2 regions of the Hydrogenophaga sp. PML113 genome follow, and region 1 is predicted to be linked to the other one. Evidence: predicted binding sites of a transcription regulator. Region 1 holds the regulator's gene; the other holds the start of a gene.
The links. The regulator FNR, encoded in region 1, switches genes on or off when oxygen is low (the NO sensors DNR and NnrR bind a similar motif). The targets are predictions, from matches to a motif close to TTGATNNNNATCAA.
Positions count from the first base shown of each region.

Region 2: BHU06_RS09485 (cyclic nucleotide-binding/CBS domain-containing protein) is a predicted target of FNR. The motif match lies at 2,002-2,015, and genes of this name have one in related genera.

Region 1 covers NZ_MIYM01000007.1:88,850-92,052, reverse strand. The annotation lists gene hemN (oxygen-independent coproporphyrinogen III oxidase) at 1-792, opposite strand, end outside; gene fnr (fumarate/nitrate reduction transcriptional regulator Fnr) at 908-1,627, shown strand; gene BHU06_RS14710 (hypothetical protein) at 1,605-1,853, opposite strand; gene BHU06_RS14705 (hypothetical protein) at 1,855-2,145, opposite strand; gene ccoG (cytochrome c oxidase accessory protein CcoG) at 2,165-3,203, opposite strand, start outside.
Region 2 covers NZ_MIYM01000004.1:214,613-217,815, forward strand. The annotation lists gene pepN (aminopeptidase N) at 1-195, shown strand, start outside; gene BHU06_RS09475 (class 1 fructose-bisphosphatase) at 208-1,215, shown strand; tRNA gene BHU06_RS09480 (tRNA-Thr) at 1,268-1,343, shown strand; gene BHU06_RS09485 (cyclic nucleotide-binding/CBS domain-containing protein) at 1,416-1,883, opposite strand; gene BHU06_RS09490 (nitroreductase family protein) at 2,077-2,691, shown strand; gene BHU06_RS22505 (hypothetical protein) at 2,715-3,074, opposite strand; gene BHU06_RS09495 (FAD-binding oxidoreductase) at 3,165-3,203, opposite strand, start outside.

The DNA of each region.
Region 1 (3,203 bases):
CACGATGCGCCGCTGCGGCTTGAAGCGCGCCGGCAGGTGCGCGTAGGCGTACAGCGCCACGCGGTCCGGCCGCAGGGCCTGCAGCTGCGCCAGCGTGCGCCGGAAGGACTCGGGCGTCTGCAGCGGCAGACCGTAGATCAGGTCCACGTTGACCGACTCGAAGCCGATCTGCCGCGCCGCGTCGACCAGCGCGAACACCTGCTCGGCCGGCTGCACGCGGTGCACGGCCTTCTGTACGGCGGGATCGAAGTCCTGCACACCGAAGCTCAGGCGGTTGAAGCCCAGGCGGTGCAGCGCGCGCAGGCGTTCGGCGCTCACGGTGCGCGGGTCCACCTCGATGGAGTACTCGCCGCCCGGCGCGAGCGCGAAGTGGCGCCGCAGCATGGCCATCAGGTCTTCCAGCTCGGCATCGCTCAGGAAGGTGGGCGTGCCGCCCCCCAGGTGCAGCTGGGACACCGACTGGCCCGCGCCCAGGTGCTCGATCTGCAGGTCCAGCTCGCGCGAGAGGTGGCGCAGGTACTCGGCGCCGCGCGAATGGTGTTTTGTAATAACTTTGTTGCAAGCGCAGTAGTAGCACACCGATTCGCAGAACGGGATGTGCACATACAGCGACAGGGGCAGCGCCATCGACCCGGCCCGCCGCTGTCCCAGCGCCAGACGGTAGTCCTGCTCGGTGAAGGCCTCCACGAAGCGGTCGGCCGTGGGATAGGAGGTATAGCGCGGCCCCGGAACGTCGAAGCGACGCAGCAGTTCATCGGGGATCACATGGCTCACGGCGGGTCCTTCTGGCATGGCCCCACTGTGCCGGCTGGCGGGCCCAGACGCCTTGATCCTGGTCAAGCGGCTCTGTGATCCCGAACCCAAAGGGGTATGCTCGCTCCCTGTCATGCACTCAGGAACGACGCACATGGACGCGCAACGCATCAAAGTGGCGTGCTCAAGCTGCAACCTTCGCGAACTCTGCCTGCCCATGGGCCTGAGCGCAGAGGAAATGGGCCAGCTCGACACACTGATTTCCTCCCGCAAGCGCGTCAAGCGCGGCGAAGCCCTGTTCTCCGTCGGCGATCGCTTCACCTCGCTCTACGCCGTGCGCTCGGGCTTCTTCAAGACCTGCGTGACCACCGCCGACGGGCGCGACCAGGTCACGGGTTTCCAGATGGCGGGCGAGATCATCGGCCTGGACGGCATCGTGAGCGACCACCATGCCTGCGACGCGGTGGCGCTGGAAGACGCCGAGGTCTGCGTGATGCCCTTCAACCAGGTCGAAGAGCTGTCGCGCCAGTTCACCCCGCTGCAACACCACGTGCACCGCATCATGAGCCGCGAGATCGTGCGCGACCACAGCGTGATGCTGCTGCTGGGCAGCATGCGCGCCGAGGAGCGGCTGGCGGCCTTCCTGCTCAACCTGGTGCAGCGCCTGCAGGCGCGTGGCTTCTCGCCGTCCGAGTTCAACCTGCGCATGACGCGCGAGGAGATCGGCAGCTACCTGGGCATGAAGTTGGAGACGGTGAGCCGCACCTTCTCCAAGTTCGTCGACGACGGCATCATCGACGTCAAGCAGCGCTACGTGCACATCAAGGACACCGAGGCGCTGCGGCGCATCGTCAATCCGCAGACCTGCTCCTGAGCGCTTCCTGCGGCGGCAAGGCCAGCCACAGGCTCAGGCTGCAGGCGACGGCCGTCACCGCCCAGAACACGAAGAAGGCCACCGTGTAGACGGCGGGGCGCGACCAGTCGAGCGCGACGCCCTGCCAGTGCAACTCGCCCGGGTCCACCACCGCGAACACCAGCATCTCCAACACGCCGGCCATCAGGAATGACGGCCAGCCCACCCACATCCAGCGGCGGCCCATGTCAGTGGCCACCCTCGCGGACCACGGGCGAGGCCGCGTGGTTGCGCGCCTGGTGCGCGGGCTGCAGGCCGATCAGCGCCTCGTCGCGCTGCGGGCCCTGCAGGCGGCGTGCCTGCTCCAGTGTGGCCTGGTAGGCGGCCTTGTCGAGCACCGGGTCGGCGCCCTCGATGGCGATGACGGCGGTGCCGATGGCCGCCACCACCACCACCAGCGGCCCGCCCACCACCAGCCACATGGGGCCCACGCGCCACCAGGGCTCGGGCGCGTCGGTGCTCATCGGATCGGGGTTCATGGGGTCTCCTGCGAAAGCGTCATCGGGGAACGAGGAAGGTGCTCTTCTCACGCACCCGCACGCGCTCGTCCTGGGCGGCGCGCACTTCGAACTGGATGGGGTGCGAGCCGCTCGCGGCCACCCCGGGCGGCACCTGGACCCGCGCGGCGACGGCGCGCACCTCGGCGGGCGCCACCTCCACACGATCGCCAGACGCCAGGGCGATGCCCGGCAGGCCCTCCACGCGCAGTTCGTAGGTCTGCGCCACCTCGGTGGCATTCATGATCTGCAGCCGGTAGACGTTCTCGACGCGGCCTTGCTCCACCTCGCGCGCCAGCGCGCCGCGGTCGCGGATCACGTCCACCTTGAGCGGCGTGCGCAGCCAGAGGCTGCCCAGCACCGCCAGCGACACCGCCAGCAACACGCCGCTGTAGACCAGCACGCGCGGGCGCAGGGCGCGGCGCAGCATCTGCGCGCGGTTCCAGCCCTTGGCGACACCGTTCTGCGTGGCAAAGCGGATCAGGCCACGCGGGTAGCCCACCTTGTCCATCACCTCATCGCACACGTCCACGCAGGCGGCGCAGCTGATGCACTCGTACTGCAGGCCTTTTCGGATGTCGATGCCGGTGGGGCAGACCTGCACGCACAGGGTGCAATCCACGCAACTGCCCAGACCAAGGGCCTTGGGGTCGGCCTTGCGGCTGCGCGCGCCACGCGGCTCGCCGCGCCCCTCGTCGTAAGTGACGATCATCGTGTCCCGGTCGAACATGGCGCTCTGGAAGCGCGCGTAGGGGCACATGTACTTGCACACCTGCTCGCGCAGGAAGCCCGCGTTGCCGTAGGTGGCCAGGCCGTAGAACAGGATCCAGAAGGTCTGCCAGGGCCCGAGCGACAGGCTGGCCACCAGGCCCGCGAGCTCACGGATCGGCGTGAAGTAGCCGACGAAGGTGAAGCCCGTCCACAGCGACAGCGCGCCCCACAGCCCGTGCTTGAGCGCGCGTTTGCCGAACTTGGCCGCGCTCATGGGCGCGGCGTCCAGGCGCAGCCGCGCGGAGCGATCGCCCTCGACCCGGCGCTCG
Region 2 (3,203 bases), on a different contig from region 1:
AGCGAGCGCGTCATCGAGATCGACCGCTTCAATCCGCAGGTGGCCGCGCGCCTGGCGCGCGCGCTGGACCGCTGGAAGAAGCTGGCCGAGCCCTACCGCGGCGCCGCGCGCGAGGCCATCGCCCGCGTGGCCGCGCAGACCGAGCTGAGCAACGACGTGCGCGAGGTCGTGACCCGCGCCCTGTCCGACGACTGAGAACACCCGACCATGAGCCAACGCATCTCCCTCACCCGTTACCTCGTCGAAAAGCAGCGCGTCGACGGCCACATCCCCTCGCAGCTGCGCCTGCTCATCGAGATCGTGGCGCGCGCCTGCAAGGGCATCAGCCACGCGGTGAACAAGGGCGCGCTGGGCGGCGTGCTGGGCACCGCCGGCAGCGAAAACGTGCAGGGCGAGGTCCAGAAGAAGCTGGACATCATCGCCAACGAGGTCCTGATCGAGGCCAACGAATGGGGCGGCCACCTCGCGGCCATGGCCAGCGAGGAAATGGACAGCATCTACGTGGTGCCCAACCGCTACCCGCAAGGCGAGTACCTGCTGCTCTTCGATCCGCTCGACGGCTCCTCGAACATCGACGTCAACGTCAGCATCGGCACCATCTTCAGCGTGCTCAAGATGCCTGAAGGCGACCGCGGCGTCGACGAGGGCGACTTCCTGCAGCCCGGCCACAAGCAGGTGGCGGCCGGCTACTGCGTCTACGGTCCGCAGACCACGCTGGTGCTGACGGTGGGCGACGGCGTGGCCATGTTCACGCTGGACCGCGAGCAGGGCTCCTTCGTGCTCACGCAGGAGGACGTGCGCATTCCCGCCGACACCAAGGAATTCGCCATCAACATGAGCAACATGCGCCACTGGGACGCCCCGGTGAAGCGCTACGTGGACGAGTGCCTGCAGGGCAAGGAAGGCCCGCGCGGCAAGGACTTCAACATGCGCTGGATCGCCAGCATGGTGGCCGATGTGCACCGCATCCTCACGCGCGGCGGCATCTTCATGTACCCCTGGGACAAGCGCGAGCCCGACAAGCCCGGCAAGCTGCGCCTGATGTACGAGGCCAACCCCATGAGCTGGCTGGTGGAACAGGCCGGCGGCGCCGCCACCAACGGGCGCGAGCGCATCCTGGATATCCAGCCCGGCAAGCTGCACGAGCGCGTCAGCGTGATCCTGGGCAGCAAGAACGAGGTGGAGCGCGTCACCCAATACCACCGCGAGGCCTGAGCCGCCGGCCACGGACCAGGCCCTCGCCCGCTTGGCTATAATGCCAGGCTTCGCCGGTGTAGCTCAGTTGGTAGAGCAGCTCATTCGTAATGAGAAGGTCGGGGGTTCGACTCCTCTCTCCGGCACCACCTTCCCAGCCCCCGCGGTCCATCCGGCCCGCGGGGGTTTTTCATTGGGCCGGCGCGCTTGGCGCCGCAGGCTCAATGGCTGGCGCGCGCCTCGCCACCGGGCTCGCCCTCGCGCGCCAGACCCGACTTGAGGGTGCCGGCCAGCGCCGCCAGTTCGTCGGCCAGCACGCCCAACACGTCGTCCATCGACAGCACCCCCACCACCGCCTGGCCGTCGTCGCCGATCACCAGCAAGCGCCGCACGCCGTGCCGGCGCATGGCTTCCACGGCCTCGTGCACCGAGGCCTGGGCCGACACGCCATGCAGGTTGGACGAGCACACGCCGGCCACCACCTGGCCGTCGACGGGTCGCTCGCCCGCCAGCACCTGCAGCACCAGGTCGCGGTCGGTGACGACGCCCACGATGCGCCCGGGCTCGAACGGGTCGGTCAGGCCGAGCGCGCCCACGCGCTCGGCCTGCATGGCGCGGGCCGCCTCACGCACCGAGGCATTGGCGGGAATGGTGACCGGCGCGCGCCGGCAGAGGTGGGCGATCTTCATGGTGGCTCCAAGGGGTCGGGGACCCATGGCGACCACTGTGGCCCAGGCAGCAGACGCCCATGTTGACGGCCATCAAGCTGCCCACCCGGTGCCCCGCGCGACGTTCCGGCCCGCGGACATGACCTGCGTCAAGCACAGGCGCCGCGCCCGGCGTCATGGTGCGTCCATCCCTGTCCCCGATGGAGCAAAGACCATGTCCACCGTCCAGCTCAATCTTGAAACCGACGATGTCGTCCTGCCGCCCGCGCGCACGGAAGGCGGCGCCACGCTGGCCAGCGCACTGCGGCTGCGCCGCAGCACGCGCGAGTTCCTGCCCGACGCCTTGAGCCTGCAGGAGGTGTCCGACCTGTTATGGGCCGCGTTCGGCGTGAACCGCCCGCCCCAGCATGGGCGCACCGCGCCCTCGGCCCACGATTGGCAGGAAGTCGCGGTGTTCGCCGTGCTGCCGGAAGGGGCCTTCCGCTACGACCCTCAGGCCCATCGGCTGAGCCTGGTCAAGGCCGAGGACCTGCGCGGCTTCACCGGCCTGCAGGCCTTCGCCGCCTCGGCCCCGCTGGACCTGGTCTACGTGGCCGACTTCGCGGCCATGCACGACGCGCGTGCGGACGAACGCCCTTTTCTTGCCGGCGCCGACGCGGGCTGCATCGCGCAGAACGTGTACCTGCACTGCGCGGCCCATGGCCTGGGCACGGTGGTGCGCGCCCTGATCGACCGGCGCCGGCTGGCCCAGGCGCTGGGCCTCCAGCCCACCGAGCGCATCGCGCTGGCGCAATCGGTGGGCCGCTGCGCGACGCCCGCGGACACTTGAGCGCGACGCCGCCAGCGCGCGGCTCAGCGCGCGGGACAGGCGGCGCGCGGGGGCGTGCGCAGGGGCGCGCCGCGGTCGGCCGCGCGGCGCTCCATGAGGCGGTGGTGCTCCTCCATCACGTGACGGCATTCCTCGGGCGTTTTGGTGGCCCGCATCTGCGCCCGGTGCTGCGCGCGCTCTTCCTTGCTCATCATCGACCAGCCCGGGGTGTAGCGCGGCCCCACGCGAGCGCCGCTGGGCGGGGCGTTCGGCGTGGCCGCATTGGGTGCGCCTGGCGGGTAGTTGTCCTCGCCGGGCCGGGGTGCGCTCTGAGCAAAGGCCGCCGCAGCGGCGCAGGCCAGCACGGCCGACAGGGTGATCGTTCGAAGGGTGGAGGTCCGCATGGCAATGGTCCTTGAAGTGGGGAGATGCCCAGCGTAGGAGCGCGCCGATCGCCGCGGCTTGATGGCCATCAAGTTGCGCGTGCGACGCGCTCAGGCGCCCCGCACGCATTTGTCGAACAGGTGCGGCGC